Regions from separate parts of the Massilia sp. LMS1-1-1.1 genome, predicted to be linked through region 2. Evidence: predicted binding sites of a transcription regulator. Region 2 holds the regulator's gene; the other holds the start of a gene.
What was found. The regulator NrdR, encoded in region 2, represses ribonucleotide reductase genes. The targets are predictions, from matches to a motif close to CACNANATNTNGTG.
Positions count from the first base shown of each region.

Region 1: the regulator NrdR is predicted to act here: its motif matches at 3,461-3,474, upstream of MRBLMS1_RS12205 (ribonucleoside triphosphate reductase).

Region 1 is NZ_JBFPNG010000012.1:499,170-504,672, forward strand. Features, by position in the region: gene MRBLMS1_RS12190 (Pls/PosA family non-ribosomal peptide synthetase) at 1-623, opposite strand, end outside; gene MRBLMS1_RS12195 (anaerobic ribonucleoside-triphosphate reductase activating protein) at 772-1,479, opposite strand; gene nrdD (anaerobic ribonucleoside-triphosphate reductase) at 1,469-1,669, opposite strand; gene MRBLMS1_RS12205 (ribonucleoside triphosphate reductase) at 1,666-3,414, opposite strand; gene MRBLMS1_RS12210 (hypothetical protein) at 3,533-3,949, opposite strand; gene ubiU (ubiquinone anaerobic biosynthesis protein UbiU) at 4,112-5,149, shown strand; gene ubiV (ubiquinone anaerobic biosynthesis protein UbiV) at 5,277-5,503, shown strand, end outside.
Region 2 is NZ_JBFPNG010000002.1:49,580-55,082, forward strand. Features, by position in the region: gene MRBLMS1_RS09135 (PilW family protein) at 1-864, opposite strand, end outside; gene pilV (type IV pilus modification protein PilV) at 861-1,430, opposite strand; gene nrdR (transcriptional regulator NrdR) at 1,634-2,095, opposite strand; gene glyA (serine hydroxymethyltransferase) at 2,239-3,486, opposite strand; ZMP/ZTP riboswitch at 3,598-3,722, opposite strand; gene ybgC (tol-pal system-associated acyl-CoA thioesterase) at 4,037-4,438, shown strand; gene tolQ (protein TolQ) at 4,485-5,174, shown strand; gene MRBLMS1_RS09165 (ExbD/TolR family protein) at 5,190-5,503, shown strand, end outside.

The DNA of each region.
Region 1 (5,503 bases), on a different contig from region 2:
TCGCTGCGCAGGAAGTGGCAGATGCTGCGCTGGTTAATCAATATGCCTTTGGGTTTGCCCGTGGAGCCGGATGTGTAGATCACGTAGGCCGGGTGTTCGGGCAGCACGGCGCCGCGCGCGGGCAGCACTTCTCCCGGTGCGGCGGGGGCCAGCAGGCTTTCCGCCGTCCACACGGGACGTTTGACGCCGGCGTCAAACAGGCGCGGCGCGAACTGCGCGCAGCTGACGACACCAAAGCCATTCGCATCATCGAGGCACACCTGCAGGCGCTCGACGGGCGTATCTTCATCGACGGGCAGCCAGGCGGCGCCCGCCTTGGCGATGGCTGCCTGCATCAGCAGCAGATGGGCGCCGCGCGGCAGCCACAGGCCCACGATGTCGCCGGGCTTGACGCCGGCCGCCACCAGGCGCGCTGCGGCCAGGCTGGCTTGCGCATCGAGCTGCGCATACGTGATGCGGCGTTCGCCATCGATCAGGGCAATTTGCTCGGGACAGCGGCGGGCCGTCGCTTCCAGCAGGTCGGCCAGTACTTCCTCGCGCAGCAGATCCGGTCGCGGCGGGCCGTACAGGATGTCGGCGTGGGTGGAAGGGATGCCTGGACTGACTGCGGTGAAATCGTTCATGGATGACGCTTATCTGTAATGCGGAGTGAGGAATCTGATGGGCTGCGCATGGCGCGCGGCACAGTTGATACATTACAGTACGCAAGACATTTCAGCGTTGCAGAACGGGGAATTTTGTGAAGCTTTGAGCAATTTTTGGGCCGCAGAATCAACTGCCATGATTACGGAATGTAAATCGCGGAAACATGGCGCCGATTTGCGCCAAAGTCGTCGCCGCCGGATAGCCGTGCAGGGGGCGGCCGGACAGCGCCGCGTCCGCGCAGCCTTCGGCGCGGAACTGCTGCAGCACGTAGTTGTCGACGCCTTTCGCGGCCAGGGTGCTGGCCAGGGCCAGCAACTGCTCGTCCGGCAGCAGGTCGGGGTGGGTGGTGGTACGGCATTCGTAGGCCACGCCGCTGGCGAGGATGGCATCGAGGCAGGCGCGCGCCGGGTCGCCGCTGCCGGCCACGCGGGTCACATGACGATAGTCGGCGAACGGCGCCTTGATGTCGAAGCCGACCCAGTCGACCAGGGGCAGCACTTCCCGCAGGCGCTGCGGATAGATGCAGGCCGTGTGCAGGCCGATGCCGAAGCCCAGCGCCCTGACGTCCTGCATGGCGCGCGCCAGCGCCGGATCCATGCACGCCTCGCCGCCGCTGAAGACGACGGCGTCGACCAGGCCCGTTCTGCGGCGCAGCCAGGTCAGTACGTCCTGCCACGGCATGGCGCCTTCCGGCGTGCGCGCCTGCAAGTGCGGATTGTGGCAATAGCCGCAGCGCCAGGGGCAGCCCTGCACGAACACCACGGCCGCCAGCTTGCCCGGGTAGTCTGTGGCGGAAAAGGGCGTCAGGCCGCCCACTTTCAGTTCAAGCGCCATGGCAGGCGGGCTGGCCCACGCGGGCGCTCGCTTCCGTAAAATACTGGCGCTCGTGGAACTCTCCCTGTTTGCCGATGTTGAACGAGGCGACGGGGCGGTGATAGCCCATTACGCGCGTCCAGATTTCGCAGCGCTGGCGTTCCGTGTCGAGCAGGGTGATGGCGGGAGTGAAGTCGGGACGTGCGTTCATGGCGTTTCCTTGAGTGGGTGAGCGAGATCGGACTGCTTGCGGGCGATCAGTTCCGCGTCGCAGGTGGGACAGAATTCATGTTTGCCGGCCAGGTAGCCGTGGCGCGGGCAGATGGAAAACGTGGGCGTGACAGTGATGTAGGGCAGCGAAAAGCGGCTCAGCGCGCGTTTCACCAATTCGCGGCAGGCGTTGGCGTCGGACAGCGCTTCCGTCATGTACAGGTGCAGCACCGTGCCGCCCGTGTACTTGCGCTGCAGCGCGTCCTGCAATTCCAGCGCTTCGAACGGGTCGTCCGTATGGCCGACAGGCAGCTGCGACGAATTCGTGTAATACGGATTGTCGACCGTGCCCGCCTGCAGGATGGCGGGATAGCGCTTGCGGTCTTCGCGGGCGAAGCGGTAGGTCGTGCCTTCGGCCGGTGTCGCTTCCAGGTTGTACATATGGCCCGTCTCTTCCTGGAATTGCACCATGCGGGCGCGCACGTGGTCGAGCAGGCGCACGGCCAGCGCATGGCCTTCCGGCGCCGTGATGTCGTAAGCGTCGCCGCTGAAGTTGCGGATCATCTCGTTGATGCCGTTCACGCCCAGGGTGGAAAAGTGATTGCGCAGGGTGCCCAGATAGCGTTTCGTGTATGGGAACAGGCCTTGCTGCATCAGTTCCTCGATGGTGCGGCGCTTGATTTCCAGGCTGGTCTTGCCCAGTTCCAGCAGGCGGTCCAGGTCCGCCATCAGCGCTGGCTCGTCGCCGCGCCACAAGTGGCCCAGGCGCGCGCAGTTGATGGTGACCACGCCCAGGGAACCCGTCTGCTCGGCGGAACCGAACAGGCCATTGCCCCGTTTGAGCAGTTCGCGCAAGTCCAGCTGCAAGCGGCAGCACATGGAACGTATCATGTTCGGCTTGAGTTCCGAATTGATGAAATTCTGGAAGTAGGGCAGGCCGTAGCGGGCCGTCATCTCGAACAGGCGTTCCGCGTTGTCGCTGTGCCAGTCGAAATCCTCGGTGATGTTATAGGTGGGGATGGGGAAGGTGAAGACCCGGCCCTTGGCGTCGCCCGCCATCATGATCTCGATATAGGCGCGGTTGATCATGTCCATTTCCGCCTGCAGCTCGCCATAGCTGAAGGCCATCTCCTGGCCTGCGATGACGGGAATCTGCTCGCGCAAGTCGTCCGGGCAGACCCAGTCGAAGGTGAGGTTGGTGAACGGCGTCTGCGTGCCCCAGCGCGATGGCACGTTGAGGTTGAAGATCAGCTCCTGCATGTACTGGCGCACGTCTTCGTAGCGCAGGCTGTCCTTGCGGATGTAGGGCGCCATGTAGGTGTCGAAGGAGCTGAACGCCTGCGCGCCGGCCCACTCGTTTTGCAGGGTGCCGAGGAAATTGACGATCTGGCCGATGGCGCTCGACATGTGTTTCGGCGGGCCCGATTCGATCTTGCCCGGCACGCCATTCAAGCCTTCGTGCAGCAGGGTGCGCAGCGACCAGCCGGCGCAATAGCCGGCCAGCATGTCGAGGTCGTGGATGTGCAGCGCCGCTTCGCGGTGCGCCGCGCCCACTTCCGGCGGATACACCTGGTCCAGCCAGTAGTTGGCGATGACCTTGCCCGACACGTTGAGTATCAGGCCGCCCAGCGAGTAGCCCTGGTTGGCGTTGGCGTTGACACGCCAGTCGCGCCGGTCCAGGTATTCATTGATGGACGCGGCGACGTCGACCTGGCCGCGTGTGGGGGAAACTGCATTTTTCGTCATGAAACCTCCAATAAACACAACATGCGGTGTTTTTATGGAGATTAATCACTAAATATAGTGGCGTCAAAGGGCGCGTGCAGTTGCGTGATGAATCCTTGATGCAGGTGAAGAAAGCGCGTCAGCGGCTTTTTTTTGCGCGGCCCAGGCGCGGGATGAAGCAGCTCAGGCCAAAGTACATGGCGCCGCAGACGGCGATGCTGACGACGGAGGCGGGCAGCACGTGCGCCCAGATTTCCCGCGCCGAGAAGGTGCTCCAGCTGGCCACGCGCGCGTCGAACGTGACGTAGTTCGCCAGCAGCCAGTAGACGGCCAGCAGGCCCGTGCAGATGGCGGCCTGGCGCAGCACGGGCATGGCGCGGCGGGCGAAGACGGCTTGCAGGAACAGCAGCAGCACGCCGGCCCAGACGCCCAGCGCCTCGGGCGAGAGCACGGAGAGCGTTTCTTCGACATAGCCGTCGGCGGGCGAAGCCCACTGTATTTGCAGCACGGTGAGGAACAGGGTGAGCAGGAATAGCAGCAGCGGTTTGCGGGGCATGGCGGGCAATCGGTGAGGAAGAAAAGTGGGGCATTTTACAGCCAGGTCAAGCAAGTTGAACGCGCGCCAGCCATGCATGCATTCCTTCACCTGCGTCAAGGACTGGGCGGTAAGGGCGGGGCTATAGTCTGCACCCTGAGCCGCTACAGGACTGTGAACACCATGATGCTTGAATCAACCACCGCCACCCGCGTGGCCGGACCGCTGGAACTGGTCTGCCCCGCCGGCAGCCTGCCTGCCTTGAAAGCGGCCGTCGACAATGGCGCCGACACCGTGTACCTCGGTTTTCGCGACGCCACCAATGCGCGCAATTTCGCCGGCCTCAATTTCGACGAGAAGGCCATCGCCGAGGGCGTGCGCTATGCCCACCAATATGGACGCAAGGTGCTGCTGGCGCTGAATACCTATCCGCAGCCGCACAACTGGGCCGTGTGGCGCAGCGCCATCGACCGCGCCGCGCAGGCCGGCATCGACGCCATGATCGTGGCCGATCCGGGCCTGATGGCGTATGCAAGCGAACACCACCCGCAACTGCGTTTGCACCTGTCCGTGCAGGGCTCGGCCACCAACTATGAAGCGATCAATTTTTACCATGAACACTTCGGCATCGCCCGCGCCGTGCTGCCGCGCGTGCTGTCGATGGCGCAGGTGGAGCAACTGATCGCCAAGACGGAAGTCGAGATCGAAGTCTTCGGCTTCGGCAGCCTGTGCGTGATGGTCGAAGGGCGCTGCGCGCTGTCGTCATATGCGACGGGCGAGGCGCCGAACACGCACGGCGTGTGCTCGCCGGCGAAATCCGTGCGCTGGCTGGAAACGCCGAACGGCCTCGAATCGCGCCTGAACGGCGTGCTGATCGACCGCTATGCGCCAGGCGAAAACGCCAGCTATCCGACCCTGTGCAAGGGACGTTTCGAAGTCAACGACGAAGAGTATTACGCGATCGAGGAGCCGGCCAGCCTGAACACGCTGGCGCTGCTGCCGCAGCTGATCGCCATGGGCGTGCGCGCGGTGAAGATCGAAGGACGCCAGCGCAGCCCCGCCTACGTGGCGCAGGTCACGCGCGTGTGGCGCGAAGCGATCGACGCCTGCCGCGAAGGCAATGCGCGCTACGCCGTCAAACCGGCCTGGATGGCGTCCATGGACAAGCTGGCCGAGGGCCAGCAGCACACATTAGGTGCCTACCACCGCTCCTGGAAATAGCAAAACCTGCTGCGCGTCACGGGGCGCGGCCTGCGATGCTCGCTGTGCTCTGGCACAGCTGCGTTTCTCGGCCTCGCCGCAGGCCGCTCGCTACAGTTTTGTCAACTTTAAAAATACTGGAAAAGGCATGTTAAAACTCTCTTTGGGCCCCTTGCTCTACTACTGGCCGCGCGCCACCGTTTTCGAGTTTTACCAGCAGATCGCGACCACGGCCGTCGATATCGTCTACCTGGGCGAAACCGTCTGCTCGCGCCGGCACGAGGTGCGCCTGGCCGACTGGCTCGATATCGCCGACATGCTGGCCGCCGCCGGCAAGGAAGTGGTGCTGTCGACGCAGGCGCTGATCGAGGCGGG
Region 2 (5,503 bases):
GCCGGCGCCGTGCGCCTCGGCATACGCCTTGCCGAACAGGTCGAACTGCGCCGGCCCCAGTTCCGCCATCTTGTCCGCCTGGCCCGCCTCGCCATGCAGCAGCAGGGCCACGCGCACGCTGGCCACGCGCTTCCAGTGCGTGCGCCGGTGCAGATCGCGCTGGCGCGCCGCCGCATCCGCCCCCTCCAGCACCAGCGCCGCATCGTAGGCCTCGAGCGCGCTGGCGTTGACATAGCGGTTCGCCACGCCGTCGGGCGGCGTGTCCGTGTCGAGGCCATACAGCACCTGAAAACCGTCGACGCCGCGAATGATGGCGTCCGCGCCCCAGCCGTTCTCGCCACGGTATTTGCAGCGCAACTCGCCCTCGCCATCGGCACCTTGTGCCACATAGAAAATGCTCCAGCCCCGCTGCGCCTCCGTTTGCGCGGCACCCACGCCGAAGCCCGCGCAATTGAGCACGGAGCCGTCACCGCCCTCTTCCTTGCCGGCGCCGTAATAGCGCAGGGCCAGCACATCGCTGCCGTGGAGGGCGCCGGGCAGCGCACCGCTGATGCCCTCGCTGTTCTTGCCCAGGCTGCGCGCATCGAGTCCCGCCACATTCGCGCTGTCGTCATCGGCATGGGCGACGGGCGCGGCGCTGCTGTCCCAATTCACGTACGCCGTCTGGCGCACGGCGCGGGCGATGGTGTCGAGCGCATAGCGGCCGTTGTCATCGAGCCGCGCACTGGCGGACTGGTCGCCATAACTGCCGCTGGCCGCCAGCAGCACGCTACTGGCGGCCAGCATCAGCAGCGCGCCCAGCGACAGGGCCACCAGCAATTCGACCAGGCTCATGCCGCGATGCCGATACAGGACCTCGCTCATGCACCGCCTCCGCCCAGCTGGAATGCCAGCCTGGGCAGCGACTCGCCTGCCGCATTCACGGCGGGCGAGCCATCGGGCAGGCGGCCGCGCCAGCCCAGCTTGATGACGATGGGTGCGCCCTTGCCGCCGCTGCACGCCCACTGCAAGCCTTGGGCGGCGGCATCCCATGCGGAAGTGTCGCGGCAGATATGCAGGCGCGCGTCGGGCAAGGCCGCATGCAGCCGCTGCTTCCATTCGGCGATATCGAATTGCGCCAGTTCGGCCGCGCTGCAGACAGTTGCGCCGAAGCAGTCGGGCGCACCGCCGCCTGCTTCGGCGTCGTCCGCCGCCGCGTAGGCCACGTTCAGGTAGGGATTGCCCGTATCGGGGCCATTCATGAGCACGCTGTTCGCGCGCATGCGTTCTGCCATACCTGCAGCCAGTTGCACGCCCGCCGACAACAGCGCCGACTCATGGCGCGCGCGCAGGGAGTGCAGTTGCAGGATGCTGGCGCCCAGCAGACCCAGCGCCAGCAGCAGCAGCGACACGAGCACCTCGACGAGGCTGCTGCCACCGGCAGGAAACATAGTGCGACCGCCATTGCGCATGCGCTACTCCCTTCCGCAGAAAGAGTCGCAGGAACAGGCGGCCCAGCTACAAGATAGGCGCGCGCAAAAAGCCGGGTCTGCGCTGGCGCAAACAACACGGCAATAAGATGGGAAGAACAGCGGTGGGATTGATCAGGCCGCTTGCCAGGCGAACCTTGACGTGGTGAACGTCAGAGCAAGCGTCAGGGCTTGCGCGCCTGCCCCACTTCGGCGATCGCATCCTGGAATTCGGCCAGGTCTTCGAAATTCTTGTAGACGGAAGCGAAGCGGATGTAGGCGATCTTGTCGAGGCGCTTCAATTCTTGCATGACGAGTTCGCCGATATAGCCGGAATCGACTTCGCGCAAGCCGCTGGTCAGCAGTTTTTCCTGGATGGACGCGATGGCCGTATCCACGGAGGCGGCCGCAACGGGACGCTTGCGCAAGGCCAGCATCAGACTGCCGCGCAACTTATCCGCAGCGAACTCCGTCCGGCTGCCATTCTTTTTGACGACGGCCGGCATGATAAGTTCAATCCGTTCGTACGTGGTAAAACGCTTGTCGCATTTGCCGCAGCGGCGGCGGCGCCGAATGGCATCCCCTTCCTCCGATACGCGCGTATCGAGAACCTGGGTGTCGCCGTGCTGGCAAAATGGACATTTCATGGGCTGGCTACAACTTTATAGTAATAATTACGGGAAATCGCCGCCCTTGTACAAAGGGCGCCCGAATCACTCCGGGCGCCCTTGGGCACGAAGGAATGTGTCATACAGAATCTTACTCCGTATGACACATTCTGGACAAATTATTATGCGGCGTACACAGGGTGCGCGTCGGCCAGTACTTTCACGGCCGCTTTCACGCGCTCGATGGTGGCGGCGTCATGCGGATTGTCCAGCACGTCGGCGATCAGGTTGCCCACTTCTTCCGCTTGCGCTTCCTTGAAACCGCGCGTCGTCATCGCCGGGCTGCCCAGGCGGATGCCCGAGGTGACGAATGGTTTTTGCGGGTCGTTCGGGATACCGTTCTTGTTGCAGGTGATGTGCGCGGAACCGAGGATGGCTTCGGCTTCCTTGCCCGTCAGGTTCTTGGCGCGCAGGTCGACCAGCATGACGTGCGATTCGGTACCACCGGAAACAATGCGCAGGCCGCGCTTGATCAGGGTTTTCGCCAGCACGTCGGCGTTCTTGATCACTTGCTTCTGGTATTCGACGAATTCAGGGCTCAGTGCTTCCTTGAAGGCGACGGCCTTGCCGGCGATCACGTGCATCAGCGGGCCGCCCTGGATGCCAGGGAAGATGGCCGAGTTGATGGCTTTTTCGTGTTCGGCCTTCATCAGGATGATGCCGCCGCGCGGGCCACGCAGCGATTTGTGCGTGGTCGAGGTGACGAAGTCGGCGAACGGCACCGGGTTCGGGTACAGGCCGGCGGCGATCAGGCCGGCGTAGTGGGCCATGTCGACCATGAAGTAGGCGCCAACTTCCTTGGCGATCTTGCTGAAGCGTTCGAAGTCGATCTTTTTCGAGAATGCGGACGCGCCGGCGATGATCAGCTTCGGCTTGCGTTCGCGGGCCAGGCGCTCCATTGCCTCGTAGTCGATGTCTTCTTCCGGCGTCAAACCGTAGGACACGACGTCAAACCATTTGCCGGACATGTTCAGCGGCATGCCGTGGGTCAGGTGGCCGCCTTCGGCCAGCGACATACCCATGATCAGGTCGCCTGGTTTCAACATGGCAAAGAACACGCCCTGGTTCGCTTGCGAGCCGGAGTTCGGCTGCACGTTCGCGCATTCGGCGCCAAACAGCTGTTTCACACGGTCGATGGCCAGTTGCTCGGCCACATCGACGTATTCGCAGCCACCGTAGTAGCGCTTGCCTGGATAACCTTCGGCGTACTTGTTCGTCAGCTGCGAGCCTTGCGCTTCCATTACGGCTGGCGACGTGTAGTTTTCCGACGCGATCAGTTCGATGTGATCGTGCTGGCGCGTGTTCTCTTTTTGAATGACGGCGAACAATTCAGGATCGACGTTGGCGAGGGTGTGATCTTTTGCAAACATGTAAAAACTCCAAGTATGAGGGTGCTTGTACTGGCAGATTGGATCGAATGAGGGGAGCCGACGTTAAGTGAATAACAACATTGGACAGGCAGCCTCTTCGTGCTTTTCCATAGTGGCTACCCAGGCGAACGGCTGATGAAAAATCTCACGTTTCCCGGTGGGTGCCCACCTTTCGCCGGTTTGCCGATCACCATCCATGGAGATCGCCCGACTTTTCGCCAGTCACGTGAGACGTAATGGAATGCAAATTGTAAGTTAAGTGCCGAAATTGAGCAAGGAATGCAACCGTGCGGCTATAATCGCCGCGCGCCACCGCAGCCCGGACATGGCCACAGGCCGCCCGGAGCATGCCTGTAGCTCTTAAGCTGGACTTAAACCTGGTCATGGCTTGTAAGCGTATGTTACGAAGCTTGCCATTGCACACGCCAGATTTACAATGCTGCGGTGCAACTTATATGCAGCTTTTGCATGGCTTTCCAGCAAGCGCCCACAGTCACAAGAAGAAAAATCGCGTAAAATGTTGCTCAATCTCACTACTGGCGCAATAAACATGCCTTCAGTCTTTACCTGGAACGTACGTGTCTACTATGAAGACACCGACGCCGGCGGCATCGTCTATTACGCTAACTACCTGAAATTCTTCGAGCGCGCGCGCACCGAATGGCTGCGCGCCATCGACGTGGGCCAGCAGGAATTGCTGGAGCAGCATGACGCGATGTTCGTTGTCAAAAGCGTTAACGCCGACTATCATGCGCCAGCCAGGCTCGATGACACGGTAAGATTGACATTAAGTATAGAGAAAATGGGGCGCGCCTCCATCGTTTTCCTGCAACAAGCCTGGTGCGGCGACTGCCTGCTCAACACGGCACGCGTCAAGATCGGCTGCGTCGATTCGGCACTGCGCCCGCGCGCCGTGCCCGATGCGGTAGCGGCCCGCATGCGCGCTGCCTGAACCCCACCCGCCACCCCGGATAATTCACCCAACAGACTGCCAGCCAATGAACGTTACACAAGATCTTTCTTTCCTCGCGCTCATCTCCAATGCCCACCTGATCGTGCAACTGATCATGGCACTGCTGCTGCTGATTTCCCTGACCAGCTGGACCTACATTTTCCGCAAGATGTTCGCCGTGCGCCAGGCGCGCAAGCAAACCATCGAATTCGAACGCAGCTTCTGGGCCGGCGGCAACCTGCATGCGCTGCACCAGAACGCCAGCGGCAACCGCGACCAGAGCGGCGCGCTGGCCCGCATTTTTGATGCCGGCATGGGCGAATTCATCAAGGGCAAGGCTTCCTACGGTTCGCGCGACGCGCTGGACGTCGGTGCCGTGCTCGACGGCGCACGCCGCGCCATGCGCGCCGCCTTCCAGCGTGAAATGGACGTGCTCGAATCGCACCTGGCCTTCCTCGCTTCCGTCGGCTCCGTCTCGCCGTACATCGGCTTGCTCGGCACCGTCTGGGGCATCATGAACGCCTTCCGCGGCCTGGCCAACGTGCAGCAAGCCACCCTGGCCGCCGTCGCGCCCGGCATTGCCGAAGCGCTGATCGCCACCGCCATCGGCCTGTTCGCCGCGATTCCCGCCGTCGTCGCCTACAACCGTTTTTCGCATGACATCGACCGCCTGGCGATCCGCTTCGAAAGCTTCGTCGAGGAATTCTCCAACATCTTGCAGCGCCAGTCGCGCTAAGAGGGGGCAGCGTCCATGGGTTCCTCATTCAATAGCGGCGGCATGCGCGGCGGCCGTGGCCGCAAGTTCAAGTCCGAGATCAACGTCGTGCCGTACATCGACGTGATGCTGGTGCTGCTGATCATTTTCATGGTGATGCCGTCGTCGAACAATCCCAGCGTGGTGAACTTGCCCAACGCGGAAAAGTCGGCGAAACCGCCCGATGACTATATTCAGATCGTGCTGAAACCGAATGGTTCGCTGTCGATCGGCGTCATCGGCAAGGAGCAGCTGTCGCCGGAAACGGAACCGAACCGCGACGCCCTGCTGCGCAAGCTGCGCGGTTTGCA